3 regions of the Salinivibrio kushneri genome follow, and region 3 is predicted to be linked to each of the others. Evidence: predicted binding sites of a transcription regulator. Region 3 holds the regulator's gene; each other region holds the start of a gene.
What was found. Region 3 encodes CRP, which controls carbon source genes, mostly activating them, when cyclic AMP is high. Its sites were predicted from a motif close to TGTGANNNNNNTCACA; they were not measured.

Region 1 (10,934 bases), 310 kb from region 3:
TTTAACACTGGAATAAATCATGGCGCGCTTTTTTAAGCCCGAGAAAAAGAAAAAGGTTGAGCAAAAGCATCAACTACTGACGATAAAACGCCTGGATCATCATGGCGACGGTGTCGGTTTTTGGCAGAAAAAACCTGTCTTTGTCCCGGGAACCTTGCCCGGTGAACAAGCCCTGGTGCAATTGACCGAGCAAAAGCGCCAATACGCGCGCGGTCAATTAATTAAGTTAGATAGCCACGCAACACAGCGCGTTGAGCCTGGTTGCCCGCTCTATCAGCAATGTGGCGGTTGCAGTCTGCAGCACTTGAGTCATCAAGGGCAGGTAGCGCATAAGCAGCAAGCGCTCAATGAGCTGATGCAAAAATTTGCCGGTGATGAGATAACGCTGTCAACGCCGATAGAGGGTGCAGCGTGGCATTATCGCCGCCGTGCGCGCATTAGCTTACAAGTTGATAAAAAAGGCGCATTGGCGATGGGCTTTCGTGCGCGTCAGCGCAGCACCATTATCGATGTCAGTCATTGTCCGGTGTTAAGCGAGTCATTAAATCAAATCTTGGCTGGACTGCGCGCCTGTTTAGATAGCCTGCGTGGCCGCCGAATTTTAGGGCATGTAGATCTCATTGATGCCGATAATACGCGTGTGGTGTCGCTGCGTACCACTAAGGCTTTACACAGTGACGACCGCCATACCTTAATGGAATGGGCGCAGGCACTAGGTTGTACCTTGTACCTGCACCAAGGTGATATGGATGCTGAGCGTCTGACAGGGCCAGCGCCCTCCTATCAAGTGGCTGGCTGCCAATTAGCGTTTGCGCCCAGTGACTTTATTCAGGTGAACGCTAGGGTCAATCAACAAATGGTGGCGCAGGCACTCGAGTGGTTAGCACTAGAGCAAGACGATCGCGTGTTGGATCTTTTTTGTGGTTTGGGTAACTTTAGTGTGCCGATGGCTCAGCATGTTAACCAAGTGGTTGGCGTTGAAGGCGTACAAGCGATGGTCAATCAAGCGGCGGATAACGCAGCGGCCAACGATTGTGATAATGCCTATTTTTACCAAGCAGACTTAAACAGCGACCAGCTCGCGGATGAGTGGGTGCAACAGGGTTTTACCAAAATCTTACTCGATCCCGCACGCGCAGGGGCTGCTGGTGTCATAGACTTTGTGGCACAATCTAATGCTTCACATATTGTTTATGTGTCTTGTAACCCTGCAACGTTGGCACGTGATGCACGTGTATTGCTCGATAATGGCTATCAACTGGTTAAGCTGGGTATGTTGGATATGTTTCCACAAACAGGACACATGGAGTCGATGGCCTTGTTTATGCCGGTAAAGAAAAAGTAGGCATGAATAAGCGTGGCCCTTGTGGCCGGTCGATACGGATACGCCTTTCTGGTCAGTTTGAGAGATAAGGATAGGAACGGTTATGGTTGCGGTACGAGAAGCCCACCTACATGAAGACGAAGCGTTTGAACTCAGTACTTGGGTAAAGCGGTTAGGGCAAGACGCATCGACCACCCAAGCGTTGGTGGATGCTTACCAATACTGCCGAGCACTGAGTGAGGATGAGTCAGAGCTCAGCCAACCACTGTGGCGTGGTCGAGAGATGATAGAAATTCTCGTCACCTTAAGCATGGATGCTGATACCTTATTGGCTGCCCTGTTTTTTCCCGTGGTGGAAGCCAGACTCGTGAGTTTAGAGACCCTGGCTGACACCTATTCGACGTCGATCGTTTCCCTGATTGAAGGGGTACAACAGACAGCCGCTATCCGTCACTTAAACACCCAAACCGAGACAGAAGCAACCTCGTCTCAGGTCGACAATGTCAGACGTATGCTGTTGTCGATGGTGGAAGATTTTCGCTGCGTGGTGATAAAACTGGCTGAGCGCATCTGTTACCTGCGTGAGGTGAAAGACGCATCGGAGTCTGTTCGCCAACAAGCGGCAAAAGAAAGTGCGAACATCTACGCCCCGTTGGCTAACCGGTTAGGGATTGGCCAGTTGAAGTGGGAGCTGGAGGATTACGCATTCCGTTATCAACATGCGCAAACGTATAAACAAATAGCCAAACAGCTTGCGGAACGACGGATTGACCGTGAGAACTACATCACCGCCTTTGTAGCAGATCTTCAGCAGGCCATGGAAGCGTCCAACATTAATGCGCAAGTCTATGGCCGTCCTAAGCACATTTACAGCATTTGGCGCAAAATGCAGAAAAAAAATCTGCAATTTGACGAGCTGTTCGACGTGCGAGCGGTGCGCATTATCGCCGAAGAACTCCAAGATTGTTATGCCGCGTTAGGGGCGGTGCACACCAAATTCCGCCATCTGCCCAAGGAGTTTGATGACTACGTCGCTAACCCCAAGCCCAATGGCTACCAGTCTATTCATACTGTGGTGCTAGGGCCTGAAGGCAAGCCGGTAGAAATTCAAATTCGCACCAAGCAAATGCACGATGATGCAGAGCTTGGGGTCGCCGCACACTGGAAGTACAAAGAAGGGGCGGCCAGTGGTCGTAGTGGGTACGATGAGAAAATCACCTGGCTACGTAAACTGTTAGCCTGGCAAGAAGAAATGTCAGACTCGGGCGAAATGCTCGATGAATTACGCAGCCAAGTCTTCGATGATCGGGTTTACGCCTTTACGCCGCGCGGTGATGTGGTGGACTTACCCAATGGTGCCACCCCCTTAGATTTTGCCTACCATATTCACTCCGAAGTGGGGCATCGTTGCATTGGTGCCAAGGTGGAGGGGCGTATTGTGCCTTTCACTTACCACCTTCAGATGGGCGATCAGGTAGAAATCATTACCCAAAAAGAGCCTAACCCTTCTCGAGACTGGCTAAACCCCAGCCATGGCTTTGTGAATTCCAGTCGAGCGCGCGCCAAAATTAATGCTTGGTTCCGCAAACAAGATAAAGATAAGAACATCGCCGCTGGTAAAGAGATCTTGGATACCGAGCTGCAAAAAATCGGCGGTGTCAGTAAAGATGCAAACTTGGCACTAAAACGCTTTAACGTTAATACCCTAGATGAACTGTATGCGGGAATAGGCAGCGGGGATTTGCGTATTAACCAAGTGGTTAACCACATCAATAGCCTGATCAACAAGCCAAGCTTGGAAGAAGAAGAGCAGCAGCTATTAGAAAAGTTACAACAAAGCGAACAAAAACCGAGCTCGGCAAAAGCACACCGTGATGCGGTGGTGGTTGAAGGGGTCGATAACCTCATGACGCACTTAGCGCGTTGTTGTCAGCCATTGCCTGGTGATGAGATTAAAGGTTTTGTCACCCAGGGGCGGGGGATTTCCGTACATCGCGCTGACTGTGAACAACTTAACGAACTGAGTCATCATGCGCCTGAGCGCATTATTGCCACGGTTTGGGGCAAAGGACACATTGGTCAATACCATGTGCGGATCCGCTTATCTGCCAATGAGCGTACCGGGCTGGTGAAAGACATCAACACCGTACTAAGCAATGAGAAAGCACGCGTCGCGGGCATGCAAAGCCGAGTGGATTACAAAAAGCAAATGTCTATCATGGATTTTGACTTAGAAATCTCTGATCTCGATACCCTAAGCCGTGTGGTTAACCGGCTTGAGCAAGTTAAAGACGTGGTCGAGGCCAAACGTCTTCGCTAACACTTCGCCCTGTCTTGACAGGGCGCTTTTTTTATAAGGAACACTTTCATGGCATCCATCGAGCGACTACTGACCATCATGGCGACCTTACGTGACCCCGACAACGGCTGTGAGTGGGATAGAGCGCAAACTGCGGACACCATCGTGCCTCATACTTTAGAAGAAGCGTACGAAGTCGCGGATGCGATTGAGCGCCAACACTGGTCAGACCTAAAAGATGAGCTCGGTGACCTACTTTTTCAAATTGTGTTCTACAGTCAATTGGGGCGGGAAGAAAACCAGTTTGATTTTGAGGATGTGGTGAACGGCATTTGTGACAAGCTCACGCGTCGCCATCCCCATGTTTTTGGTCCGAAAGACTCGCAGGGACGGCCGTTATTAGCCCCAGATTGGGAGGGGATCAAAGCGCAAGAACGCGCCGAGAAGTCGTCCTCTATGCAACCGGAAAGTGTGCTCGATGGGGTGACTCAAGGGCTACCCGCTTTAACACGAGCGTATAAATTGCAAAAGCGTTGTGCACGTGTGGGCTTTGATTGGCCGACTGTCGCCCCTGTGATAGATAAAGTGCGGGAAGAGATTGAAGAGGTCGAGCAAGAGCTGGCGCAAACTTCTGTCAATCAGGCGCGTGTGGAGGAAGAAGTTGGGGATTTGTTATTCGCGGTGGTGAACTTGGCTCGTCACTTGGGAACGGATGCGGAGCAAGCGTTACGCCGTGCCAATCAAAAATTTGAAGCTCGCTTTCGTGGTGTTGAAAAGCACTTACGTGATAGTGAAAAAAACATTCAACAATGTCAGCTGGATGAACTAGAATCGGCATGGCAGTTGGTTAAAAAAGCAAGTAAGTAAATATCCTGTAATTGGCATAATTGATTTGTGACAATTAAAAACATCAAGGTGTGTGGTAGCTTTCACATTGTGGGAGTCAATGGGGTCTGGTATCATAATATCCCGTCCAGAACTTCATTAATTTCCTCTAAATCCAACTCTCAGGTTTAGCATGACGACGAACTACATTTTTGTTACGGGCGGTGTTGTATCCTCCCTCGGTAAGGGTATTGCTGCAGCCTCATTAGCAGCCATTCTTGAAGCACGTGGCCTTAACGTCACTATCATGAAACTCGACCCTTATATCAACGTGGATCCAGGGACAATGAGTCCTACCCAGCACGGGGAAGTATTCGTCACGGAAGACGGCGCGGAGACCGACCTTGATCTCGGTCACTACGAGCGCTTCATCCGCACCAAAATGACCAAGCGTAATAACTTTACCTCTGGTCGTGTGTATGCGGATGTACTGCGCAAAGAGCGCCGTGGAGATTACCTGGGAGCGACCATTCAGGTGATTCCACACATCACTAACTCAATCAAAGACCGCATCATCGCGGGTGGTGAAGGTCACGATATTGCGATTGTGGAAATCGGCGGTACTGTCGGTGACATTGAGTCGCTGCCATTTTTGGAAGCGATTCGCCAGCTGACCGTTGAAGTTGGCCGCGAGCATGCCATGTTTATGCACCTGACTCTGGTTCCTTATCTGGCGGCTGCGGGTGAAGTGAAAACCAAGCCAACTCAGCATTCAGTAAAAGAGCTACTCTCAATTGGCATCCAGCCTGATGTGTTGGTGTGCCGTAGTGAGCGTCCGATCCCGGCTAATGAGCGCGCCAAAATTGCGCTGTTCTGTAATGTGGCAGAAAAAGCCGTGATCACCATGAAAGACGTAGACTCTATCTACAAAATCCCATCACTCATCCGTTCTCAAGGCTTGGATGATCTGGTTTGTAACCGTTTTGGCATTGAAGCGGCGGAAGCTGACCTGTCAGAGTGGGAGCAAGTGAGCTACGAAGAAGCCAACCCCATGGGCGAAGTGACCATTGGTATGGTGGGTAAATACATCGAGCTGCCTGATGCATATAAGTCCGTCAACGAAGCCTTGAAGCATGGTGGGTTGAAAAACCGCCTCACCGTCAATATCAAGTATGTTGATTCGCAAGATCTTGAAACGCGTGGCACTGAAATGCTGCAAGGCTTGGATGCTATCTTGGTACCAGGCGGGTTTGGTGACCGAGGCGTGGAAGGCAAAATCTTGGCAGCACAGTATGCCCGTGAAAACAAACTTCCTTACTTGGGTATCTGCCTCGGTATGCAAGTCGCTCTGATTGAATACGCGCGTAATGTCGCGGGTATGGAAGGGGCAAATTCGACCGAATTTAACAAAGAGAGTAAATACCCGGTGGTGGGACTGATCACTGAGTGGGTCGATGAAGAAGGCAAAGTCGAAGAGCGCAGTGAAACCTCTGACCTGGGCGGTACCATGCGCCTTGGTGCTCAACTTTGCCACCTTGCCGAAGGCTCTAAAGCGCATCAGCTTTATGGCAACACGCAGATCCACGAGCGCCATCGCCACCGTTATGAAGTGAACAATTTATTGCGTCCGCAGCTAGAAAAAGCGGGGCTTTCAATCTCAGGCCTTTCTGCAGATAAAAAGCTGGTGGAGATCATCGAGAATCCTGAGCACCCATGGTTTGTTGCGTGCCAGTTCCACCCAGAGTTCACGTCGACACCACGTGATGGCCACCCATTGTTTGCCGGGTTTGTTGCGGCAGCAGGCAAAAAACAGCGCGGTGAGCTATAAACGAGATTCGAGCGGTCGCCTGAACCTAGGCAGCCGCTTTTATTTTTAAAAACAATGACAGACGAGAGGAATCACAATGTCTAAGATCGTTAAAGTTCTAGGCCGTGAAATCATCGATTCACGCGGTAACCCAACCGTTGAAGCTGAAGTACACCTAGAAGGTGGCTTTGTCGGTATGGCGGCAGCACCTTCAGGTGCATCAACGGGTTCTCGCGAAGCGCTAGAACTGCGTGATGGTGACAAGTCACGTTTCATGGGTAAAGGCGTTCTAAAAGCGATTGAAGCGGTTAACGGCCCAATCGCAGAAGCCCTACAAGGTAAAGACGCGAAAGCCCAAGCCGATATCGACCAAGTGATGATCGATCTCGACGGTACCGATAACAAATCTAAGTTTGGTGCCAACGCTATCCTCGCGGTGTCTCTGGCCAACGCGAAAGCGGCTGCGGCTGCGAAAGGCATGCCTTTGTTTGAGCACATTGCTGAACTAAACGGCACTGCTGGTCAGTTCTCAATGCCTCTGCCAATGATGAACATCCTGAACGGTGGTGAGCACGCGGATAACAACGTTGATATCCAAGAGTTCATGATCCAGCCTGTGGGTGCGAAAACCCTGAAAGAAGCACTGCGCATCGGCGCGGAAGTATTCCATAACCTAGCAAAAGTACTGAAAGCCAAAGGCCTAAGCACTGCGGTAGGTGACGAAGGTGGTTTTGCGCCAAACCTAGAGTCAAACGCTGCGGCACTTGCTGCAATTAAAGAAGCGGTTGAGCAAGCAGGCTACGAGCTGGGCAAAGATATCACCCTCGCGATGGACTGTGCGGCGTCTGAGTTCTATGACAAAGAGCAAGGCATCTACAACATGAAGGGTGAAGGTAAAACCTTCTCGTCAGAAGAGTTTAACCACTACTTGGCGAAACTGGCTGAAGAGTACCCAATCGTGTCTATTGAAGACGGCCTGGACGAGTCTGACTGGGACGGCTTTAAGCACCAAACTGAGCTGCTGGGTGACAAGCTACAGCTAGTCGGTGATGACCTGTTCGTAACTAACACCAAGATCCTAAAAGAAGGTATCGACAAAGGTGTCGCGAACTCTATCTTGATCAAATTTAACCAAATCGGTTCTCTGACCGAAACCTTGGCGGCGATCAAGATGGCGAAAGATGCTGGTTACACTGCCGTGATTTCTCACCGTTCAGGTGAAACCGAAGACGCAACCATTGCTGACTTGGCGGTAGGTACAGCTGCAGGTCAAATCAAAACCGGTTCAATGAGCCGTTCTGACCGTGTTGCGAAGTACAACCAGCTCATCCGCATCGAAGATGCGTTGGGCGAAAAAGCACCGTTCAACGGTTTAAAAGAAGTGAAAGGCCAATAATCGGCACTTAAGCACCTTTTTGACCAAGCCGTCCCGTCTAACGGGGCGGCTTTTTTCATTGAGGAAAACCATGACACCAGCCAGCGGATCCGCTAGCCTATGCGGTTAGTTTATCAGGGTTTGAATACCTTGAGCCGATATTGGAAGGAGTACAGGTATGAGGCTGCTATCGGTTGCACTGTTTCTCACGCTGGTGTGGCTGCAGTACGAACTGTGGCTGGGTAAAAATGGCGTGACAGACTATTGGCAAATTGAAGCCAATGTCGCCGTACAGCAACAAGCCAACCAAAAACTCGTTAAGCGTAACCAGCAAATGTACGCAGAAATTGCGGATTTGAAGCGTGGGCAAGAAGCGATTGAAGAGCGCGCACGCAATGAGCTGGGCATGATAAAGCCGGACGAGACATTTTTCCGATTAGTCGATAAATCCCAGTAACTGTCAGCCGTTGACTGGCGGTACAACCAAAGAAGATAACTTGTGGTCGAACAATCTCCTTTGCAGCCCAACACTGCTTTACAGCCCGGAATAAGTGCCGTGGTACCAGCCGCAGGTGTTGGAAGCAGGATGCAAGCTAGCTGCCCGAAGCAATACCTCTCTTTAGCCGGCAAAATGTTGATTGAGCATACGGTTGAGCGGTTACTCTCTCATCCTGCCATTACTGATGTGATCATCGCCATTGGTGCTGACGATAGTTACTTTGCGCAAACAAACTTGAGTGAGCGTCCGAATGTCCATGTTGTCGTGGGAGGGGCGACCCGCGCTGCGTCTGTGCAAGCTGGGCTAAAGGTGGTCAACACACAGTGGGTAATGGTGCATGATGCCGCGCGTCCTTGTGTGTCGCATGCTGATATTGATGCCTTGATTGAACAGGCACAGTCTCACCCAGATGGCGCTTTGCTCGCCGCGCCTGTTCGAGACACCATGAAGCGTGCGGACGTGCGAGGACAGGTGGCCCATACGGTGGAGCGAGAGGCACTTTGGCATGCATTAACCCCGCAAATGTTTCTAACCCACCTGCTTACAAACGCCCTCGCGAAGGCCGGTGAGCAAGTGACGGATGAGGCGTCTGCCGTTGAAGCGCTCGGGGGGAAGCCGGTGTTGGTCCCTGCCAGTGCCAGCAACATTAAAGTCACTCACCCCGAGGATAAGTGGCTGGCCGAGTTTTACCTTTCACAACAAGAAGGCAAATCATGATTCGAATTGGACATGGGTTTGATGTACACAAATTTGGCGGAGACGGCCCTGTTATCATCGGCGGGGTTAGCGTGCCTTATGAACAAGGTTTGGTCGCGCACTCAGACGGTGACGTCGCGCTTCATGCCTTGTGTGATGCCCTGTTAGGCGCGATTGCAGCAGGCGATATCGGCCAGCACTTTCCCGATACCAGTGACGAATGGGAAGGGGCTGACAGCCGCATGCTTCTTCGCGATGTATACAGCAAAGTACGGCGCAAAGGCTACCGGCTTGGTAATGCTGACATTACTATTATCGCCCAAGCGCCGAAAATGGGTCCACATATCGACGCAATGCGTGAAGCCATTGCCAGCGATTTGTGCGTGACAATCGATGCAGTCAACGTCAAAGCAACCACCTCAGAGCGTCTCGGTTTTACCGGACGAAAAGAGGGCATTGCTTGTGAGGCTGTGGTGCTATTAAACAAAGAGGCTGTATGACGGACTTACTCGCGCCCTTGGCATATTTACATGGTCAACCGACCCAGTCTGGCACCTTGAAAGCGTCACCGGACGATTTTATTGTCTCAGAGGTACTTGGCTTTACCCCTTCAGGCCAAGGAGAGCACTTTTTGGTGCGGATAAAAAAGCGCGGAGAAAACACTAAGTACGTGGCCAATGAGTTGGCAAAAGCCTGTGGTGTTACCTCACGACAAGTGAGCTGGGCTGGGCTAAAAGACCGCCACGCTGTCACTGAGCAATGGTTCAGTGTTCACCTGCCAGGTAAAGCGGATCCGGATTTAACCGCGTTTGTCCAAAATCACCCAGGCGTCGTGAGTATTGAAGGGACAGCCCGCCATCAGCATAAGTTGCGTCCCGGCGATCTGACCGGCAATCAATTTACATTGTGTATTCGCGATCTTGACTCACCACAGGGTTTGCTGCCGCGGCTAGAGGCCATCGCAAAGCAGGGCGTACCTAATTATTTTGGTGCACAGCGCTTTGGGCGTGATGGCAACAATGTTGAGATGGCGCGTGCCTGGGGGCGTGGCGAGAAAAAAGTCCGTGACAAGAGCAAGCGTAGCTTTTACCTATCGGCGGCGCGATCGCTGCTGTTTAATCAGGTGGTGTCTGCACGGATAGAAGCGGGTGTCTTTGCTTCTACCCTGATTGGCGACTTGTGCTTTGATGAACAACAGCAACCGCATCTGGTTGAGCAAGAGGGCAGTTATCATTCTGGCATTACCGGTCCCTTAACTGGTGACAATGCGCTACCGACAGCGGCGCAAGCTCAGCAATTTGAGCAAGCGGTGGTAGACAAAGAGCCTGAATTACTCGCGGTGATTCGCGATAATCGCATGCGTCATGATCGCCGTTTGTTGTGTTTAGTGCCGCAGGCGATGGCCTGGACACACGATGCGGACACTTTAACCGTGAGTTTCTTTTTACCTGCAGGGGCCTTCGCCACCGCGGTGATGCGAGAGCTCGTCGTCGCAAGCCAACAAGGAGAACAGAATGCGAATATTGATTAGTAACGACGACGGTTATCACGCTCAAGGGATCCAAACCTTGACCAAGGCCTTATCGACCATTGCGGATGTGGTGGTGGCCGCGCCTGATCGCAATTGCTCAGGTGCGTCTAACTCACTGACGCTAGAAAATCCGTTGCGAGTGCGTGAGCTGGGTCCCCAGCGCTATGCAGTTCAAGGCACTCCCACTGACTCAGTCCATTTGGCATTACGCCAGCTGCTCCCTTGGGAGCCGGACTTTGTGATTACCGGGATTAACCATGGCGCGAACCTTGGGGATGATGTGCTTTACTCGGGGACAGTGGCCGCGGCGACAGAGGGCTTTTTCCTGGGCGCGCCGGCTATTGCTGTCTCGCTATGTGGCCACCAGCACTTTGAGACAGCCGCACACGTCGTGAAGCAATTCTTAGCCAAGAACCAACGGCATGCAGCCCCCAGCCACCGCTTAATTAATATTAATGTGCCCGATGTACCAATCGATAGTCTAGAGGGGTGGAAGGTGACGCGGCTTGGCGCCCGCCATCACGCTGAAGACGTGATAAAACAAAGCGATCCGCGGGGCAAACCGATATACTGGGTCG
Region 2 (10,934 bases), 710 kb from region 3:
ACCAGATGATAAAATAGCGCTGGTCAAGCATATCGCGGCCTCGACGAACACGGATAGTGTGGTGTTCACTTCTAAAAATGGTCAGGCTTATTGGAATCAACAGGGTGCCGACTGGCCAGGACACATATATAAAGGCGATGCACGAAATAGAGAGTGGTATAAAGCCGCCGTATCGACAAATGGCGTTGCGACAACACGCGCTTACAAAGGCGCCGAAAAAGTGTGGATGTCGATGGCCACTCAAGTCGGAAACGATGTCCTCTCTTTTGATTTTGACTTGTCAAAAATGAATAAGACGGTTGAGTCTTTCCAAGAAATGGATGGGGCAGTCGCGGTGATTATGGATGGACACTCGACCATTCTCGCCTCATCAAGTCCAAATATTTCTAATGGTGAGAAAGCCGTATCATTGGCGGGCTTTTCCAATGTTGCGAGGGTTGTTATCAATAGTACTCAACCCAAGTATCAAGAGTATACCTATGGGGGAGTTGAAAAAGTATTTTTCTCGGTACCGCTAGAGATTGCTGATACAACGTGGTTTTTGGGCGTCGCTCTAGAGGACGAAAAAACATTTGCGCCGATTTATAAAACTCGCACCACCACAATACTCATGGTGTTCGCGGGCATCCTGGCAGCCATCGCTGCTTTCTATCTGTTGATCAATAAACTGTACCGCCCTATCACCTCTCTTCGTGTCTTGGCAGAGGATCTTTCCAGTGGTGAAGCCGATCTCACTAAACGTCTTAACCTTGAGCGCAATGATGACTTGGGTGACATTGGTCGAGGTATTGATGCATTTATTGATAAAGTCCATCGCGCCGTTGCTGATATCGTCGAGGTCTCCTTAGGGCTAGCCGATAATGTCGAGCGTTTGCAATCACTTACCGAAGAAAACGCTAAGAGTATGGGTCAGCACTCGGTTGAAACTGAGCAAGTTGCAACAGCCATTGAAGAAATGAACAGTACCGCCCATTCTGTCGCACAAAGCGCGGTCAAAGCGTCCCAGATCACTGTAGATGCAGCAGAGTTAGGTGCGCAATCAGAAGAAGTGGTGAGAAAAGCGCAGTCGCTCAACGAGCGCTTGCTAGAAGATATGGAAGCCTCTGTTGCCTTGGTAAGCGACATGAACGCCAGCAGTGACAACATTAATGACGCATTGAAAGTAATTGGAGAAATTGCAGAGCAAACCAATTTGTTGGCGCTTAATGCGGCAATAGAAGCGGCGCGTGCCGGTGAGCAGGGACGAGGCTTCGCGGTCGTCGCGGATGAAGTCAGGACGTTAGCGAGTCGGACAATGGACAGTACCAAGGAAATCGATAAGGTGCTTTCTGCGCTACTAGATAGCAGCGAACAAATGTCTGCAGCGATTAATCGTACAAAAGAAATGTGTGTTGATACGGCTTCCGGTCAAGAGCAGGTGGCTACAAGCTTGAGAACGATGGCGGAGTACGCAAAAGAGACCGACGATGCCAGTACGCAAATCTCAACAGCGGCTGAAGAGCAATCAGCGGTGTCTGCGGATATCAGCGAAAACATGAATAGGATTAAGACCATTGTAGCGTCAATTAGCAAAGGGAGTGATGTGGTCACAGAAGAAGCCGAGAAAATTGGTCGTCTGAACTCACGCCTGCATGAAACGGTTAAGCGGTTCAGAGTTTAAAACGAGGTCGGTGTTGATGGATGGCAACCGTTATATGTCAGACGCCATAAATGACACAAAAGAGCGGCTTTTTTTTGAACTTGTTGTGAATAGCTTAATAAGACTTTACTCCTACATTGACAGTGTAGACAAGTATGTTTCTTTACAGGAGCGGAAGCGTTTGTTGCTTGTTTACTATAAACGCATGTTAGATAACCCAAAATATAAGCCGATACGTCAAGATATGCGAGGCTTTATTCATGGGTGCCGAAGTAAAAGCTTTGATATGGAAGCGGCCTTGTTGAAGCTCTACTTTAGCTCTCATCCATGTGCATACTAGGCTATTGTTGCGGGTTATTTTTTCGAAAACTGGTAGCGAGATTATTACTCTAGCTATTTATAATGTTTTTTTAGGGGAGAAATATGCTGGAGGCTTATAGTGGTATTTCCAAGGAGGCCTATAAGCCTCAATGCATCGCTTGTTGTCGACAAGTTGGGCTAAAAGTGAAAAAGGCGAGTTATGAACAGTCTTTAAAAAATATGATTGGTTTTGATATGACCATTGATAAACGGTTATGTAGCGGAGAGCAACGGAATTTTGAGATCACAGACTCGCTCATAAACGCAATTAAAGAATGCGGTATCCATATAGCTTTACAGCCGATCGTTGAGGTAAAAAGCGGAGAAATATTTAGTTTTGAAGCCCTCGCCAGGTGGACGCATCCTATCATGGGGCCAATATCTCCTGATGAGTTTATCCCTATTGCTGAACATTTGGGTCATATCCATGCACTCGGTCTAGAGGTGCTCAGTCAAGCCTGCCAATTCCTCACTGATTACGATAAGTTGTTTGAGACTCGACCAATGATTAACATTAATATCTCAGTTCAACAACTCACTTATCCTAATGTCGTCGAAGATATTCTCAATATTGTCAAAATGTACCACTTATCCCCTGAACGCATCGTATTGGAGGTCACTGAGTCTTATCCATTGGACGGAGGGATGAAAGTTAACGCAGTGCTCGAAAAGCTTAATCAATTTGGATTTAAGCTTTCGATTGATGATTTTGGTGCAGGAATGAGTGCAATCACCAGTTTGTTCAACCTTCCTCTTTATCAAGTCAAACTAGACAAAAAGCTAGTGAGTGAATCCTCTGTCTCACAACCCTGTCTGGACTTTTTAACCTACCTATGTGGCTATGGAAGAAAAGAAGGGGTACAGATCGTGGCAGAAGGGGTAGAAGATGAGATGACAGTGAGTAAATTAAAAGAAATAACGATCCCCTATGTGCAAGGGTATTATATGTATCGACCACAACCCCCACATTGGTGGTTAACGGAAGAAAATGTGTAAATGTATTTTGTATTAGTAATCACAGTGTAGAAATTAGCCCCTAAGTACTATGTTTTTTGTCATGTGTTTATGACACTTTGTATAGATATAAGGTAATAGAGAAAGCACATGACTAGCCCACTCAACGTTTGTAAATATCATAGTGATGCTTTTAATGAAGTGGAACGCTTTTTTGATTCGTTGTTTAAAAAGAGGACGGTAGATGCTTGCTGGCACCCGAGCCGGTTTGAATATGCGCGATATTTGGTTAAACCATTGTTCGAGAAGAGAGGGATTACTGACTGGGAAGACCATGTGTCGTTGTGGCGAGATAGTGATGGCAAGCTAGTGGGCATCGCTCTGTCTGAGGCTGCCGATTTCAACAGCTTTTTCTTTGCAGCTTCAGAGCATCGATATGCTTCACTTAAGCAAATGCTGGGCTGGGCAATGGAGACGAATTATTGCCTAGAAGGTGGACGAAAAAGGATGACATGTTGGGCGGATCAAGATGATAACCTACTAATAACGTTACTTAAAGAGCATGGTTTCGATCAGGATATCGGGCAGGAGTATTTGCTTGTCTGTGACTTAAATCAACATACGCAGTCTTCGGCAACCAGTCATTATCTACTTAGCACTCTCGTCGATCCCTGCTTGTATGAAAGCCGGATGGAATGTGTCGCTTGGGCGTTTCAGGATCGCTCGCATTATGATTTATTGTCAAGTTATAAAACGACGGAAAACGCACCTAATTATCGTCAGGATTTAGATTTTTGTTTAGTCGATCCACTCTATCCAAACACAGTGATTGCCGCGTGTACTGGATGGCAAAATCATGCCGATAATAGTGTGTATCTGGAACCGTTTGCTGTCGCACCTCAATATCAAGGAAAAGGCATAGGAACGATTCTGCTGCGTTTTGTCATGACCTCGCTGAAGCATCAAGGCTTCAGGCATGTATATGTGGGAGCTTATGGCGATGGGCTCAAGTATTTCTATTGCCAAGCTGGTTTTTCGCATTATAGGACGTTAAATCATTACTCGTTCAACAAGCTTGATTAACTGTGGTTTCATATACGCCGACAGCGGCGGGACAAATGTCTACGAATTATCAAATTGAGAGATAATTAATCGCATAATCCCCCATGTCTTTATAGCTAGACAGAGCGTTGCGCTTTATTTGAACAACATTAATATAACTTATTGATATTAGTTATAAGTTATTGAATACTATTAACTCCATTCACGCAGATTCACATGCCTAGGAGGTAAATGCCATGACTTATTTTCCGATGAAAAAACTCGATGTCATTTTTGCCTCTGCGCGTCACTGTGCCAACCACTTGGCTCAGGATACCCGCTCACGCATCTGACTCTGCGTCCAACTGTAATTGGCCGCAGGTATAACGCGGCTAATTTGCAGTACCACCTCGCTTTATGCCTGTGGCCTCCTATAACCCAAAAGGAGAGCCATCATGACTCAACTATCTTTACTACCTTTAGCTCAAGCGCTGGTTCGTTTGGATTTGATTCGTCAACGTCGTGTGAGTACACACCGTTACCGCTACACAGATGTGGCGTTAAATCGTCACCTACAGCGTGATATTGGTATTGCACCTGACAAGCAAGATGCCTTGCCCGTTAGCACACAGTTTGCGGCAAAACGTTATCTTGTGACATGGCGACGACGATGGCGGTGGCTATAATGGGCCCCAGAAAGCGGCGTATCGGTTGATACGCCGCCCTATCATCGAATAAAACACTGCGCGGCAGCCAACTTGGCTGCCGTTTGCGATCTAAGGGCAGGGGTTGGGATAGCGGTTAGCAATCTCATCAATACCGGCAAGCACATCGTCACTCAGCGTCAGATCCAAGCTATCGAGATTCGTCTCCAGCTGTTTTAGCGTTGTGGCGCCAATGATGTTAGAGGCGACAAAGGGACGACTATTGACAAACGCGAGTGCCATCTGTGCCGGATCGAGGCCATGGCGTTGGGCAAGATCGACGTATTCTTGCGTGGCCTTTTGCCCTGATTCGGTAAAGTAGCGCGCGAAGCGTTGGTGCAGTGTACAACGGGCCCCTTTCGGGCGTGCGCCTTGCAAATATTTTCCGCTCAGCGCGCCAAACGCCAGCGGCGAGTACGCAAGCAACTCGACCCCTTCATGATGACTGATTTCCGACAGGCCTACTTCGAAGGTGCGGTTAAGTAAATTATAAGGGTTTTGGATGGAGACGATACGTGTGAGGCTATGCTTCTCTGCTAGATGCAAATAACGCATCACCCCCCAAGGGGTTTCGTTTGAGACACCGATATAGCGAATTTTTCCTGCTTGGACGAGTTCATTCAGTGCATCCAGTGTATCGAGGATGGTGACTCCAGAGTGTTCATCTTGATACGGATAATTAAGCTTACCAAAACAGTTATTATGCCGCTGTGGCCAGTGCACTTGATACAAGTCGATATAGTCGGTTTTTAGTCGTGTCAGGCTATCTTCAACGGCTTGATGGATATGGCGTCGGTTGAGTGACATATTGTCACGAATATAGGGCACATTGCGTGGCCCCGCCACTTTGGTCGCGAGGATAACACGATCGCGTTTCCCGGATTTTTCTAACCAGCTACCGATGTATTGCTCGGTTAACCCTTGCGTGGGTTCGCTGGGGGGAACGGGATACATTTCAGCAGTATCAATAAAATTAACGCCCCGTTCAAAGGCAAGATCGAGCTGTGCATGGGCGTCAGCTTCACTATTTTGCTCACCAAATGTCATGGTGCCTAAGCACACTTTACTCACGTCTAGCGAGGAATGGGGCAAACGGTGGTATTGCATCCTTTCTCCTTGTCTGCAATCGACCTATGGCAGTCCATAGTAGAGAATTTTAAAAATGATCGAAAGCGGTTTAGCGGTGGCTTGACAGCTGGTTAAATATTGACCATTACTAAATGGGTTGTCCGATCGTATTGGTCTGAGCGCGGTGTTATTGCTAGGCATGATGGACACGAGAAAGCGTAACCTAGAGGAAGGTAAGATGAACTACTCACAACTCAAAGCATGGATGCGCGCGGATCCTCGCTCATGCCCTCAGTGTTATATAATGGCCCATGCAGGCGGCGCAAAATACTCGGTCGAAGTTGAAGTGAAGCATGAACTAGAACCTTTACGCTCGGACCAAACCGGTGAGGTGATGCAGTTTGATCATGTCGGGCAAGTGGGAGAGAAACTTAAAGCGTTAGGGATTGAAGAGGGCGTATTACGCTTGATGGATCCTTACGATGAGTTTGCCACGGGCGGAGAGCCAGGCTGTCGAGAAGATATGCCAATTCGTTTTTGATGTTTTACCTAAACGCACAGGATGTGGTGATCATGCGTGTGGATTGACACTTACTTCGGATCCACAAAGTAACGACGCAAGATCTGGTGCGTGAACTGGGTGCGTAAATAGAAGCCGCGGGGCAAGGTACGGATCGGCTCACCATTGGGGCCGAAAGCATCGGTCAGCGCTTTGCCGTTGGCCGCTTTGGGGCGCAATTGGAGAGACTCACCTTGGCGGGCTGTAATCTCCGTTACGCGGCCTAGAGCCACCCAATCCATTAACTCCTCCCAATCGGCACGCAGTTGCGCTTCTTCTTCCTGGCTGGGGGACCATAATAGTGGTGTGCCGATTCGGCGCTGTGATACAGGTATATCGCGTTCGCCTTCAACAGGGATCCACAAGACTCGTGACAGCTTTTGCCTCACATGACTATTTTCCCAGCGCACCCCGGCTATCCCTGTTAGTGGCGCCACACACACAAAGGTGGTTTCCAGCGGCTTACCATCGCCAGTGACCGGAATCGTTTTTAGCTCAATGCCTAAGTGTGCGAAGTCCTGTTCGGGTTTGCTGCCCGCGTTAGCTCCCAAACTGGTCTCGAGCAACATGCCAATCCAACCTTTCTCCCGCGCAAGCGTCTCTGGACAGCGGATTGACTGGGCATCACTCACTTCGCCGAGTGTAAGACCTGCCAAGGCGAGCGCACGTTCCATCAATATTTGTTCTGATGCTGGGGCTGGTGTCACTGTATTGGATCCTGCAGAGTCGGTTACGGGTGCGCATTATCAAGAGCTGCCATTATCAAGAACTGCGATGTGGGCTGCAAGCGGATCCGGTAAGAGGGGAGCAACCTGTCTCGTCTGAGGTTATCCACAGCGGAGTAACTTTTTAAGTAGCGAATTCGAGTCATGATCAAATATACAGTAGCTTAGCAGCGATAAAAAGCGACTCACCACCTTAACTGACGTTTTTTTGCGCTATCGATGTGGATAATTTACTGACTGGTGGATCTTTGAGCGATCTGTGTTTATATGATGATCGCTCGATCTTGTGAAAGATCCTTCTGGTGTCATTTGTTTTTATCTACCTGATTATAATGAATTAGTTTGTTTTTTTTGTTCATTTTTTTTAGATGAGAAGATCCTTAAGTGCTCGACATCTGAACTTTTTCTAGGCTTCTTCACAAATCTATCCACAGAAAGCGTGAATAAATGTGCGCAAACTCTCATTGCTATGTTTATAACTTCCTGTTAGACCCTAAGTTATCCTCAGATGACGACGAGTGCGCAAAAACAAAGGTCAATCCACAATGTTTGTTTACCCCTTACCGCTTTTTGTGAAAAAATCAGGTTCAGTAGAGATTTATCATTGAGGTCGTCCAGTGATTGATGGCGATGGCTATCGTCCCAATGTGGGGATAGTAATTTGTAACGGCCACGGTCAAGTTCTCTGGGCTCGTCGATATGGTCAGCATTCGTGGCAGTTTCCACAAGGAGGCATCGATGAAGGGGAAAGCCCTGAACAAGCGATGTACCGGGAGCTGTATGAAGAGGTAGGCCTGACCAAGAAAGATGTACGCATCTTAGGGACCAGTCGACATTGGCTGCGCTATAAGTTACCCAAACGCTTGGTGCGCTGGGATTCCAAGCCCGTGTGCATTGGGCAAAAGCAGAAGTGGTTTCTGCTAAAACTTGAGTGTGAAGAATCACGTGTCAACGTCACACGTGGTGGTACACCTGAGTTTGATGGTTGGCGCTGGGTGAGTTATTGGTATCCAGTGCGACAAGTGGTGGCATTTAAGCGTGAGGTTTATCGGCGCGCGATGAAAGAATTTGCGCCACTTGCGATGCCGTTTAAAGAACGCAAACCTCGGCGTCGACACAAGCGAGGATAAGTGTAAGGAGAGAGTGGGTGCTCACGCAGTTAAGGAATATTGTGCAAAGTGTGGCCGCGTCTTCAGATCTTGATCAGGCGCTACACACTTTAGTGCAACAAACCTGCGTGGCCATGCGCACGGAGTGTTGCTCCGTGTATCTTGCCAATGCCGAAGACCAACGATTTGAACTCATGGCGACGCAAGGCTTGGATCCGTCCGCGCAAGTGTCGATGGCATTTGGTGAAGGCTTGGTCGGCGTGGTTGGCAAGCGCGCTGAACCGCTAAACCTTGCCTATGCGCGCAAACACCCCGCGTTTAAACCCTTCCCCTCCACTGGTGAGGATGCGTTTCAATCCTTTCTTGGCACCCCGATCATTTATCGCAAAAAGGTACTTGGGGTGCTGGTGGTGCAGCAACATCAACCTCGCCAATTTGATGAGAGTGAAGAGTCCTTTCTCGTGACCTTGGCTGCGCAGCTGGCGGTGGTGTTTGCCCATGCCCATGCGCAAGGTGGCTGGCAAGGGGCCTCATCTCCGGTCTTGTTGGAAGGGATGCCGGCCTCGCCAGGGATAGGGATAGCACAAGCCTGGTGTGATGACTCGCAACCGCGGCTTGAAGAGGTGGCGCCCGCTTCCCATTTGGATACCCAGCGAGAGCTCGACAGGCTGGATGCTGCGATTGATGATGCCAGTACCGAGTTTCGTCGCTTGCGTAAGCGTTTCGACAAGGAGCTACAAAAAGACGCGTTGGCGATTTTTGATCTCTTTGTGCACCTGCTAAACGATCCCATGTTGCGTGAGGACATGACGGTGCGGATCCAGCAGGGAGATGCGGCAACGTGGGCGGTGAGACAAACGGTAGAAGCCTTTTCCGCGCGTTTTGCCGCAATGGATGATCCTTACCTAAAAGCGCGTGCCGGCGATGTCAAAGAGCTAGGACAGCGGCTGCTTTACTTTTTAATCGCCCCGGCGGGCAGTCCTCCTCCTATTTCGACGCCTATCGTGCTGCTTGCTCGGGAGTTAACCGCGGGTATGCTGGCGTCAATCCCGCGCGCATTGCTCTCAGGGGTTGTCGCTGAAGAAGGGGCAGCGAACTCGCATGCGGCGATTCTGGCGCGTGCGTTAGGGATCCCGGCGGTAATGGGCGTCAGCTTTTCGCCTGCTAAGCTTCATCAAAAAACCGTGATCCTCGATGGCCATAAAGGGGTGCTCATGATCGAGCCTGCCGAGGCATTGATCAATGAGTATCAGCACCTGGTTCAAGAAGAAGCGAGCCTGCAATCTACCTTTGAGACCGCACTGGCGGCCCCGGGACAAACTCAGGATGGCACACGTGTTGAAGTGCATTTGAATGCTGGCCTGAGCGCCGATAGTCAGATTGCAATCAATCAGGGCGTTGATGGGGTTGGGTTGTTCCGCACGGAAGTCCCATTTTTGATGCAGCGCCGTTTTCCGTCTGAAGACGAGCAGGTCAAACAATACCGAGCCATTCTTGCCAGTTATCCCGATAAACCTGTGGTAATGCGCACCTTGGATATTGGTGGCGATAAACCATTGCCATATTTAAGTGTTGAAGAGGACAATCCATTTTTAGGCTGGCGGGGGATACGTTTTACCCTCGATCATCCAGATATCTTTTTAATTCAGGTACGTGCGATGTTACGTGCCAGTATAGGCCTCAATAATTTAAAGCTATTGTTACCCATGATCTCGGGACGTAACGAGCTACTGGAGGCAAAAGCGCTCATCAGCCGAGCTTATCAAGAGGTCAGCCAAGATGCCCACCAAGCAGGGCAAAGTATCAATATCCCTTTATTGGGGATCATGGTTGAAGTTCCCTCTATTCTCTATCAGCTCGACAGCATTGCGCGCGATGTAGATTTTCTCTCAGTCGGCACCAACGATCTCACTCAATATCTATTAGCCGTTGATCGCAACAATGCGCGCGTGGCTGATATTTTTGATGCGCTGCACCCCTCGGTATTACACGCATTAGCGTCGATTGCCGCGGTGGGGACGCGTCATCAGCTTCCGGTTAGTGTGTGTGGAGAGCTAGCCGGCGATCCGGTGGGGGCGTCTTTGCTGGTGGGGTTGGGGTATCACCAACTGAGTATGAATACCCGCAACGTGGCCAAAATTAAGTATTTGCTAAGCCGCTTACCCCATGAGCGCTTGGTCATGCAGGCCAATCAGATGTTGGCGCTGGATCACCCCAGCGAGATCCGCGCTGCCACTGAAGCTTTTCTGGCCGGGCAAGGATTAGAGGCGTTGGTCAAAATCGGACAGCTGCGATGATCACCAGCCTCACCGTGCTGCTGTTTGTGGTGTGTATGCTGCTAGGGGCCTGTGTAGGGACCTTATCTGGCCTGCTGGGTATTGGTGGGGGCTTAGTCGTGGTGCCCGCCCTTACCTTTTTGCTTCCCGTGTTCGGTATTGCCCCTACTGTGGTGATGCCTATTGCGCTCGCCACCTCACTTGCCACTATTGTACTGACGTCGAGTGCCTCTGCTTGGCGCCATTTTCGTCTGGGGAATGTTCACCTTGAGGCGGTCAAAGCGCTCGTCCCTGGCATGATGCTTGGCGGCATCTTGGGGGCTGGGCTTGCTGATCGCCTGCCACACGACTGGTTGCCTCGCCTGTTTGGCGTGATAGTGCTTGCCATGGCGCTTCAAATGTTGCTCAATCGGCGTCCCTATCGCGCGCGCCCTTTACCGCATTGGCTGAGACTGTCCTGTGCGGGCACGCTGATCGGTACGCTCTCCAGCTTAGCGGG
Region 3 (10,934 bases):
CCCAACGTCCCCCTTACCCGCCAATATCGACTACCAACTCACAGAGCATGGCGGCCATGTTGGTTTTGTCACGGGAAGCTGGCGCCAACCTCAGTTGTGGCTTGAGCAAGCGGTGCCCGGCTGGTTAGCGTCTTATTTGCCGCATGAGTCACTGAGCAAGACGGCACGTTAGTGCCATCAAAGGAATCAAAGAGAACCACTGCATTTACTGGTATGATCGGGTAAAATGCGAGCCAATTCACAACATTCGCATCACGCACCCTCGCGTGCCATCCTGAGATAAATAAAAGGTGATGTAGTATGATGGTTCCATGGCAGTCGATTCCCGACGAAACACTGACAGCGTTAATTGAGCACTTTGTATTACGGGAAGGAACCGATTATGGTGAGCAAGAAGTCAGCTTTGCACAAAAAGTTGATGATGTTCGCCAACAATTACAATCCGGAGACGCCGTGATTGTGTATTCCGAGTTGCACGAGACAGTGGATATTCGTCGTAAAGCAGCACTCGGCTCTTAGCATCGCAGTACACGCCGTATCGCGATACAAATTCAGACTGAATGACAGGGCGCGTCATGTCGGCTAAACATCCAATTATTGCGGTTACCGGCTCGTCAGGAGCCGGTACCACCACTACCTCGGAGGCCTTCCGTAAGATGTTCCAGATGATGAACATCAAAGCGGCCTGGCTAGAAGGGGACAGCTTTCACCGTTTTACTCGTCCCGAAATGGACGTGGAGATCCGTAAAGCGCGTGAACAAGGCAAGCATATCAGCTACTTTGGCCCCACCGCCAACGACTTCCCTCGACTAGAGCAGTTTTTTCGTGAGTATGGCGACCAAGGCACGGGAAAATACCGTCGCTATTTACATACCTTTGATGAAGCGGTGCCCTATAACCAAATGCCTGGTACCTTCACACCATGGCAAGACTTGGCCGACAATACCAATGTATTGTTTTACGAGGGATTGCACGGTGGGGTGGTCGACGGTGACGTCAATGTTGCGCAACACGTCGACCTCTTGATAGGTATGGTGCCCATCGTCAACTTAGAGTGGATTCAAAAATTTGTCCGCGATACGCGCGATAGAGGTCACTCTCGTGAAGCGGTGACCGACTCAATTGTGCGCTCAATGGATGATTACTTGCACTATATCACTCCGCAATTTTCTCGCACCCATATCAATTTTCAACGCGTTCCCACGGTAGATACCTCAAACCCATTAAATGCCAAAGGGATCCCGTCTTTGGACGAGAGCTTTGTGGTGATCCGCTTTCGTGGGATGAAAAATGTCGACTTCCCCTACCTGTTGCAGATGATCACTGGGTCGTTTATGTCACGGCATAACACCTTAGTGGTGCCTGGGGGAAAAATGGGCTTTGCGATGGAATTGATTATCCGTCCATTGATCCAACAATTGATAGAAAAAGGCAAGATTGGCTAAGGCGTAGCGCATCCATGATGTATTACTTCTCAAGCCGTGATCTTAGCCACGTTTTTGCCAGATTTTTAGGCGGTTGGCCTAGATCAAAATCAAGAAATCACCAACAAAAAAAGATACACTCTTGTTAACATACAGTGAGCTTGTAGCCCGCGTTCAGACTTCGTATTCTGTGCAATGATCTGATGGGTTACCCCTCAGACAAAGATAGGACGTTGTTGCCGGGCAACACATGCAGAGGAAATAAGTTATATGGTTCCAGGAAAACCTCAAACAGACCCTACACTCGAGTGGTTCCTTTCACATTGTCATATTCATAAGTATCCGTCTAAAAGCACGCTTATCCATGCAGGTGAGAAGGCGGAGACCTTGTATTACATCGTGAAAGGGTCTGTGGCCGTACTGATCAAAGATGAAGAAGGCAAGGAAATGATCCTGTCTTACCTTAACCAAGGTGACTTCATCGGTGAGCTCGGGCTTTTCGAAGAAGACCAAGAGCGCACTGCTTGGGTTCGCGCTAAATCACCGTGTGAAGTGGCAGAAATTTCATTTAAGAAGTTCCGCCAGCTCATCCAAGTTAACCCTGACATCTTAATGCGCCTGTCTTCACAAATGGCGCGTCGTTTGCAGGTAACTAGCCAAAAGGTAGGGGATCTCGCCTTCCTGGACGTCACAGGGCGCATTGCGCAAACCTTGTTGAACTTGGCGAAGCAGCCAGATGCCATGACACACCCTGACGGTATGCAAATTAAGATCACCCGTCAGGAAATTGGCCAAATTGTCGGCTGTTCGCGTGAAACCGTGGGACGTATTCTAAAAATGCTGGAAGAGCAAAACCTCATTTCCGCACACGGTAAAACCATCGTGGTATACGGCACACGCTAATTGCGCCGCTCTCTGTATCACCAACCGACGCCCTGGCGTCGGTTTTTTTATCTCCACTTTCTGGCAAGCACGCGGATAGCTTCTAAACTCAAAACGATGTTGTTAACACTAAATTAACAAGGTATCGTTTATGAAAAAAGTGATAACTGCCCTCACCGCCCTCGCGCTCTCTGTGTTTTCAGTCCATGCCGCATCCAATACCACGATTGTACACCCCGAGCCACGCGCTGGCTCAGCGCTTGACCTCTATGCCATTGAGCTGATTGAATTTCTTGCTGAAAAATCGGGAGAATCTGTCACCTTACAAGCCTTTGACGGCCAAATTGGCTCTCAGTCTCGTAAAGTGGAGATGCTCAAGCAAGGCAAGCTCACTGTCGACTGGCTTGGTGCCGACCGTACACTGGAATCGGAACTGATCCCCATTCGCTATCCCGTGTTTCGTGGTTTACTCGGCCATCGCCTGTTTATTACCAACCAAGCCACTGAGCCCCAACTCGCTCAGATAAATAGCGCGGGTGATTTGCAGTCTCTTACGATGACTCAGGGACAAGGCTGGGCCGACGTCAAAGTGCTTAACTCTGCGGGATTTCGCGTACGTGAAATATCGAGCTTTGAAAACATTTTTAAAGTGGTTGATACGGGTCGTGCCGATCTCTTCCCTCGTGCCTTGATTGAGCCTTTTAGTGAATTAGCCGAGCGGCCGCAATACGGTAATCTGTTAGTTGACCCACACCTGATGCTGATCTATCGCTTCCCGATGTTCCTGTTTGTGTCTCCGCAACATGCTGACGTCGCCGAGATGTTAAATCGCGCTTTTGAAGCGGCGTATCAAGACGGATCATTTATCGAGTTTTTCAATAATGCGCCTTTAGTTAAGGAAACCTTTGAAAAGGCAAACATTAGTGAACGCACCGTAATCCGAGTTGATAACCCACATTTAAGCAACGAAACACAAGCGATTCCAGACACGTTTTGGCTCGACATCGAGGCCCAATAGACGATAAAAAAGGGAGCGTATCACACGCTCCCTTTCATATGACGTCGACCCGTATTCGGGCAAGGACGAATAACTAGTGGGTGCTTTCAAAGATTTTATCTGCCGAGGCAGCCACAAAACCTTGGTAGAGCTCACCATTGGGCAGGACATAACGCTTAGCAAACTCATAAAATCCACCCGGGATGGTTTGCGTGTCATCAGAAAAAGCAACCGGTACGCGATCCGCCATGGTGGAGGATTGCTCCAAATACACTGATGCATCCCCTTTGACTTCTCCACCTGACTCGTTAATCGCAAAGCCATTGTCGCGCAATCGGTTGTTCACCGAGAGGCAATCATCATGCGCATTCAGCTGATTCACGCTCACGGTAAAATGGTTCGCACCATAACCGTGTGCCGCCACCCAAGACGCATATTCACTCTCTTCGGCAAGGGTTTGATAGGTCGCCCAATCAACATCCCATAGACGCCCCTGATGGAGAAAATCACTGCCTGTTAGTGACGATTCATCGACCTGCGCCACCAGCTTCTCGACAATCGCCTGAAGCGTTGGCGAGCATTGCTCGACCATCAACTCACTGATAAAAACTTTTGGCATCAAAGGATCGGGATGCTCAAAATGGCAGGCGTTGAGCTTTTTCGCTTCAAAGGTATAGTCACCTTTTTGCTGATACCCCAAGGCGAGAAATGGACGCGCAAGTACCTTTAGCCCAACCTTAGGTAAACCAAATGTCCGTAAGGCAATATGATCATTGATCAAAGGTTGCCCTTCCTCTAATAAGGCATGCACCTTATGTGCCGAAGGGCACAGACGGTTGATGTAGTCCTGCCACAGTTTGTCGAATAACGCTTGGCCACTGTCCATGTTGCTCTCCTTAGTCCTGTTGATTCGGAATGCCGGGGGCGAACGTTTCGGGCAGTACCACCTGCTCCCCTTCCATTGACGCCATCGGATAAGCGCAATAATCCGCTGCATAGTAAGCGCTGGGGCGTAAGTTCCCCGAGGCACCCGGCCCACCAAATGGCGCGTCACCGCTAGCGCCCGTCAATTGGCGATTGCGGTTAACAATCCCTGCACGAATATGGTCAAGGAAGTACTGCCATTCACCATCGTCTTCACTGATAAGTCCGGCAGACAACCCATAGCGGGTGTCATTGGCTTTGGTGACCGCATCGGCCATATCCTGGTAACGCTGCACTTGCAGAAGCGGACCAAAATACTCTTCATCCGGTAAGTCTTGAATACCACTGACATCCAAGATCCCTGGCGAGATCACCGCGTCATGCTGATGTTCACACTCAATCACTGGCTTCGCGCCCAGATCAACAAGCTTTTGCTGTGTGGCCAGAATACCCTCTGCTGCCGCCACTGAGATCTGTGCGCCCATAAACGGCGCCGGATCATCAAACTGGCCGCCAACTCGCACGGTTTTTGTCCATTGTGCTAGGCGCGTCAAGATCTTGTCACCCACTTCTCCTTCAGGCAGCAGCAGGCGGCGTGCACAGGTGCAACGTTGACCGGCGCTAAGATACGCTGACTGAATGATGGTATAGACGGTGGCTTCTAAATCACCAAACTGATCACTGACCACCAAGGGATTATTTCCCCCCATTTCCAGTGCCAGCATCTTATCGGGCTGACCCGCGAATTGGCGGTGGAGGATATGGCCGGTATTGGCGCTACCGGTAAACAATAAGCCATCAATGCCTCGGGCTTGTGCTAAAGCCTCGCCGGTATTACGGCCACCTTGTACCAGATTGATAAGGCCATGCGGCAGCCCTGCCTCTAACCAATACCCCAGTGTTTTTTCCGCCACTTTTGGCGTCAATTCTGACGGCTTGAACACCACACTGTTACCGGCCAGTAGCGCGGGGACAATGTGGCCATTGGGCAGGTGACCCGGGAAGTTGTACGGGCCAAAGACCGCCATCACACCTAACGGACGGTGACGCAACACAGCTTGCGTGCCATTGACATCTTTTTCGCGTGAGCCCGTTCTCTCGTGGTAAGCGCGTAATGAGATCGCCACTTTTCCCACCATGGCACCGACTTCGGTTTTGGTTTCCCAGAATGGTTTGCCCGTCTCTTCAGCAATGGTGCGCGCTAAATCGTCCGTATTCGCTTTCACTATCTCGGCAAAGCGCTCAACCAGCGCTTGGCGCTCGGCAAATTCAGTATTACGCCAACGAAGAAAGGCTTCACGTGCGGCGCTAACCGCTTGTTCAACCTGGGGGCGCGTCGCTTCTTCACCTTGCCAAATACACTGACTATCAAAGGGATTTTGCGAGGTCATCACCTCGCCCTCGCCTTTCACCCACTCTCCGTTAATCAGATGGCCTGCTGATTGCTTTGTCATCTTATCCCTCCATGGCAATCAAACGCAGCTGATCGCCTTCTTTTACATTCAATGCGTCTGCTACCGCGGGGCTGATCACCACCTGATTGGTTTCATGATCCACCGCCGCTTTCGCCGCTGTCGCGCGGAAACCGGCAAAGTCCGTGTTCGATATCAAATAGTCCTGCGCGCTGCTGTGCTCTCTTACGCTTGCCGAGGCGTTGAAAGAATGACGCACGGATTCAATATTGTGACGTAAGCATTCCACCGTGGGGCCGGCATCAAAGATGTCGACATAGCCACGGCACGAAAAGCCTTCTTTTTCCAACAAGCGCAACGCTGGGCGAGTATTGGGATGCACTTGCCCGATCACCGCTCGCGCTTCCTCACTGAGCAGGCTCACGTAAATCGGTAATTTTGGCATCAGATCAGCGATGAAGCCTTTCGCCCCAATCCCGGTGAGGTAGTCAGCCAACGTGAAGTCAATGTTAAAGAAGTTATCCTTCAACCATTGCCAAAACGGCGAGTTCCCCTCGTCATCAGACACACCACGCATTTCAGCAAAGACCACGTCTGCGAAACGCTCGGGAAATTGTGCCAACATCAAAAACCGACACTTAGACAAAAGCTTGCCATTTAGGCCGCCACGAAACTCAGGGCGCATAAACAAGGTGCAGATCTCTGTGGTGCCGGTGTAGTTGTTGCCAAACGTCAGCACTTCCACGATGTTATGCACATTCAGTTTGCGCGACGAGTGCACCACCTTCGTCAGGTGGTAACTATAAAATGGATTGTCGAGGCCAATAGCCGCTTCAATCCCAGTCGTCCCGGCAATCTCACCGGTTTCTACATCTTCAGCGACCATCAAGTACCCTTCCGGGCCAGGCTCTGTCACCTTTTTGGCAAAACTTTCTAGCGAATTATCAATTCGCCCTTGGAGCAAATCGGCATCCACCGGCAACGAGGTAAACCCGTGGCCGGACGCTTCCGCACACAACATCAGTGCATCAAAATCTGATGCACGGATAGGCCGAATAACTAACATCTCAAATCCCTCCGAGTGTATGAGGTCGCTTATCCTGCAACAACCTTCGCAATCGCGCGCTCCAGGCGTGCCATCCCTTCTTTAATATCGGCTTTGGTAATCACCAATGACGGAGTAAACCTCACCACATTTGGGCCGGCGACTAATACCAACAGGCCTTCTTCACCCGCGGCAACCAGAATATCGCGTGCACGGCCTTCCCAGTCTTGGTTCAGTGCCGCACCGAGTAGCAAGCCTTTGCCACGGACTTCACTGAAGATGCCGTATTTATCGTTAATCGCCTCTAAACCGTCACGGAACCATTGCTCGCGCTCAATGACACCCTCTAGCACTTCGGGCTTGGTCACTTCATTGACCACGGCTTCTGCGACCGCACACGCCAATGGATTACCGCCATAGGTGGAGCCATGAACGCCCGGTTTCATGTGTGCTGCGAGACGTTCGGTGGTAAGCATGGCACCAATGGGGATCCCGCCACCCAGTGATTTGGCTGTCGCCAGAATGTCCGGTTCAACCCCTGATTCTTGATAGGCATAAAAGGTGCCCGTACGGCCATTGCCGGTTTGGACTTCGTCGAAAATCAACAGGGCGTTGTGTTTGTCACATAACTCGCGCACGGCCTGCAAAAAGCCTGCTTCCGGTGGCACGATGCCGCCCTCGCCTTGCAATGGCTCCATCATCACCGCACAGGTACGATCTGAGATATGGTCGGCCAATGCGGCGATGTCGTTGTAAGGAAGATGGGTGACATCGCCAGGTTTAGGGCCAAAGCCGTCTGAATAAGCGGGCTGTCCCCCTACCGTCACGGTAAAGAAGGTGCGACCGTGGAAACCTTTGGTGAAAGCGATGATTTCACTTTTGTGCTCGCCGTGCTCTTCTTTTGCCCAGCGACGCGCCAGTTTCAGTGCGGCTTCGTTCGCCTCGGCGCCTGAGTTAGCGTAAAACACGCGGTCGGCGAAGGACAGTTCGGTGAGGCGTTTTGCGAGGCGCAACGCCGGGGCGTTGGTCATCACATTGCTCAAGTGCCACAGCTTCTGCGCTTGTTCGGTCAGTGCATCCACCATTACCGGATGACAATGACCTAAACAGCTCACCGCGATACCACCGGCAAAATCGATATACTCTCGACCTTCCTGATCCCAGATACGCGACCCTTTACCATGATCTGGGATCATCGGCATTGGGTTGTAACATGGCACCATGACTTCGTCGAAGAGTTTACGTTCTACTTTGTGCTCCATTGTCATCACTCAATCCTTCTGTGTTTAATCTATGATGCATAGTATTTACATTATTTTAACCGCAGCAATAGCAGATTATGTTTTGTTTTCAGCAGGGTAACCGAACTCATGCAGTTTACCGAGATAGTTATGCATAAACTGTGAGCAGAGAGAAGCGCAGAGCAAGCAAGGCTATGATGCCAAACAGGCAAGACTGAGGGGAGATAACAGCTAGGCTGCATAAGGTTGCAGCCATTGATAAGGCAGTCAAAAATCGCGAAATGTAAAATTGGTGATAAAGATCGCCATTTGGTGCAAGCGTGTGTAATGGAGAGCGCGGCTGGGATGCCCCGAGGTAACGGCGCTTAACACTGTCGCGCCTTTATCCTGTCGACGTTATTGCTGGAGAAAGTTGGCCAGTAAAGCATGTCCCTCTTGGGTGAGAATACTTTCTGGGTGAAATTGTACCCCTTCCACCGCGAGCTCACGGTGCTTTAACCCCATGATAATTTCACGCCCATCTGCCTCCATGGTGGTTGCTGTTACCATCAAACAGGCGGGTAAGCTGTGTGGATCCACCACTAAGGAGTGATATCGCGTGACGGTAAGCGGGCTGGGCAAATGAGCAAAGACACCTTGCCCTGCGTGATCGACGGGCGATGTTTTACCATGCATCACTGCCTTTGCGCGTACCACCTTAGCACCAAATACTTGCGCAAGGGCTTGATAGCCCAGACAGACACCTAAAAGGGGAACCTTTCCCGCAAAGTGCTCAATCACCGCCAGCGAGATCCCAGCTTCGTCTGGGGTACAAGGGCCTGGTGAAACCACGATATGGGTGGGCGCCATCGCCTCTATCTCCGCCAAGCTAATCGCATCATTGCGTTTGACGCAAACAGATGCGCCCAATTCACAGAAGTATTGATACAGGTTGTAGGTAAAAGAGTCGTAGTTGTCGATGATAAGAAGCACTGTGCTCGGCCATGCGATTGAAAACCGGCATGATGCTAACACAGTGCTTATAGAGCGTCATCCTAGCGTGAGCCTGGGACGAGCGACATCGAGGTTAGCGGTTTAACTGACAGCGAAAGCCAGTGTATGTCACTGTCATCGGCGTATCAGCGGGCGCACTACCACAATAAACTGGGAACAGCCCCAAGGCTTTCACCGACACCGCGATACGATCATCACGCTTGAGATCCAAAGATTGGACCAAGGGAGAGCGTTGATCAAATTCGCGCACCGAACGCCATTTCATCCACGCATGAACCGGACTTTTCTGTCCGTTAAGCTGCGGTACAATGGGTAAAATGCTGCGATTGTTCACGGTCACAGAGACAGGAACCACAGGTGCTGGGTAGTCAAGCGAGATCAAGACAGGATCGTGATCAGAGGATGAGAACGCATTGTCCGATTTCACCAAATCTCCGGTGTATTTGCGGCTATATTCGAACAAAGTGCTTTCTACCGAGTTAATGTGCCACTCTTCCACGCCAACCACTTTGCTGGCCAAGCTGGCATTCGCAAGAGCATGATCCAATGCACCTAGCTCACCAGAGAACGAATACGAATAGGCTTTGTCCCCTAACCAGTCAGTGGCCAAATTGGTATACCCCAATCCGTGCTCCACGGGTTGGCCGGTCGCATGCATAGGCACACCACGAATTTCCGTTCCCGCAGCAGTGAGAATGTCGCGTTGCCCCTCGGTACGCTGATAGTCCGTCAGCACTCGAACAGGATCTTCTTGCGCATACGCGTTCAAGTCTCCCAAGATCAATACATCACCATCCACGGTGTTTAATCGGTCACGCAATGCCACAGCCGCCGAAACGCGGAACTCATTGCAACGCCCTTGCAGATCAGCCGTTTCGCTATCAAACTCACCCGCAACCCAATCTTCATAGCAGCCCGAGCCTTTTGATTTGAAGTGATTCACCACCACACTCAGAGGTTGATCATTAACCATAAAGCGTTGGATCAAGCTATCACGCTGGTATTTGTCGAGAGCCTTGGTTTCTCCGTCTGGGCTTTCGCCACTGATATGCTGCTCGGGCATTGGGATAGCCTGGGCATCGCCTGCTAATGCCACTGTCGCAGGACGATAAATCATGCCTACCATGATGGCATCAGAGCCAAAGTAAGCGCCTTGATGTTTCTCCGCCTCACTCGGTTCAACAAATTGATAGTGATCACGAGGGTCAGCAAACTGGGCGTTGAGTTGAGTCACCAGATCATCAATAGCACTGCCCGCTGCAAAGCCGTTGTTTTCAATCTCCATCAAGCCAACGATATCAGCATCCATGGCCGTCAATGCGTTAACGATTTTCGAGCGTTGCAGTTCAAACTCAGCCGCGGTTTTTGCGCCACGATTACAGCCGCGGCTCGCATCGGCATCGGCTTGATCGTCACAGGTCACATTGAGTGGACCACCGACCGCACTGGCGCTAGTAAAGTAGTTAAGCACATTAAAGCTCGCGACCTTAATATCTGTGCCTGGTACCGTCTTTGGCGCCGCTTGACGGTCATTGCGATGCACGATATCCCCAGCGGTGATGGTATTGGTCGCCACCAAACGATACTGGTTGTAGCTATAACCCAACACACCACTTAAGCGCTCGATACGATCGCCAATCCGCAAATAGCCTTGCTCAGCATCAAGGCCAGGGAAATACGGGATCTCCCCATCTTTCGCTTTCTGGTCGGTTTCAATATAAAGCTGGTTTTGGGCATTTTTCTCTGCCAGCGCCTCAGCACCTGGTGTTAGTGCAGGATGCAATTGTGTCGGTTTATACAAAGGCGCCTGATGTGATAACACCATGTTGTTGCGAAATGCATCGTAATCAAAACCAAAGTTGCGGGTGATCACTAGTTCACTGTCAGCGTCCATGGTCACCTTCATGCCTTCATAGCGCTCCAGTGCCTGATCAAGGCTCTCCTCTGCCCCCACACGGATAGCAGTGGGTAGCACATCACCTTGGTAAGCCCCCTTTGCTACCTGTCCGTCCGTGA

Region 1: a site for CRP is predicted at 4,542-4,557, ahead of N8M53_RS02635 (CTP synthase). Genes of this name have one in related genera too.
Region 2: a site for CRP is predicted at 7,499-7,514, ahead of rppH (RNA pyrophosphohydrolase). Genes of this name have one in related genera too.

What each region holds. Positions count from the first base shown of each region.
Region 1 covers NZ_CP114588.1:530,060-540,993, forward strand. Annotated here, with positions in the region: gene rlmD (23S rRNA (uracil(1939)-C(5))-methyltransferase RlmD) at 20-1,345, shown strand; gene relA (GTP diphosphokinase) at 1,428-3,644, shown strand; gene mazG (nucleoside triphosphate pyrophosphohydrolase) at 3,693-4,490, shown strand; gene N8M53_RS02635 (CTP synthase) at 4,642-6,276, shown strand; gene eno (phosphopyruvate hydratase) at 6,353-7,651, shown strand; gene ftsB (cell division protein FtsB) at 7,809-8,087, shown strand; gene ispD (2-C-methyl-D-erythritol 4-phosphate cytidylyltransferase) at 8,217-8,846, shown strand; gene ispF (2-C-methyl-D-erythritol 2,4-cyclodiphosphate synthase) at 8,843-9,325, shown strand; gene truD (tRNA pseudouridine(13) synthase TruD) at 9,322-10,356, shown strand; gene surE (5'/3'-nucleotidase SurE) at 10,340-10,934, shown strand, end outside.
Region 2 covers NZ_CP114588.1:2,314,606-2,325,539, reverse strand. Annotated here, with positions in the region: gene N8M53_RS10715 (methyl-accepting chemotaxis protein) at 1-1,660, shown strand, start outside; gene N8M53_RS10710 (EAL domain-containing protein) at 2,063-2,995, shown strand; gene N8M53_RS10705 (GNAT family N-acetyltransferase) at 3,104-4,036, shown strand; gene N8M53_RS10700 (hypothetical protein) at 4,450-4,680, shown strand; gene N8M53_RS10695 (NADP(H)-dependent aldo-keto reductase) at 4,771-5,805, opposite strand; gene N8M53_RS10690 (DUF6482 family protein) at 6,005-6,307, shown strand; gene mutH (DNA mismatch repair endonuclease MutH) at 6,358-7,032, opposite strand; gene rppH (RNA pyrophosphohydrolase) at 7,668-8,180, shown strand; gene ptsP (phosphoenolpyruvate--protein phosphotransferase) at 8,198-10,456, shown strand; gene N8M53_RS10670 (sulfite exporter TauE/SafE family protein) at 10,456-10,934, shown strand, end outside.
Region 3 covers NZ_CP114588.1:224,284-235,217, reverse strand. Annotated here, with positions in the region: gene N8M53_RS01140 (hydrolase) at 1-172, shown strand, start outside; gene N8M53_RS01135 (YheU family protein) at 301-519, shown strand; gene N8M53_RS01130 (phosphoribulokinase) at 576-1,445, shown strand; gene crp (cAMP-activated global transcriptional regulator CRP) at 1,695-2,327, shown strand; gene N8M53_RS01120 (hypothetical protein) at 2,458-3,324, shown strand; gene N8M53_RS01115 (DUF1338 domain-containing protein) at 3,398-4,189, opposite strand; gene astD (succinylglutamate-semialdehyde dehydrogenase) at 4,200-5,681, opposite strand; gene astA (arginine N-succinyltransferase) at 5,683-6,705, opposite strand; gene N8M53_RS01100 (aspartate aminotransferase family protein) at 6,735-7,952, opposite strand; gene N8M53_RS01095 (anthranilate synthase component II) at 8,322-8,897, opposite strand; gene N8M53_RS01090 (ExeM/NucH family extracellular endonuclease) at 8,992-10,934, opposite strand, start outside.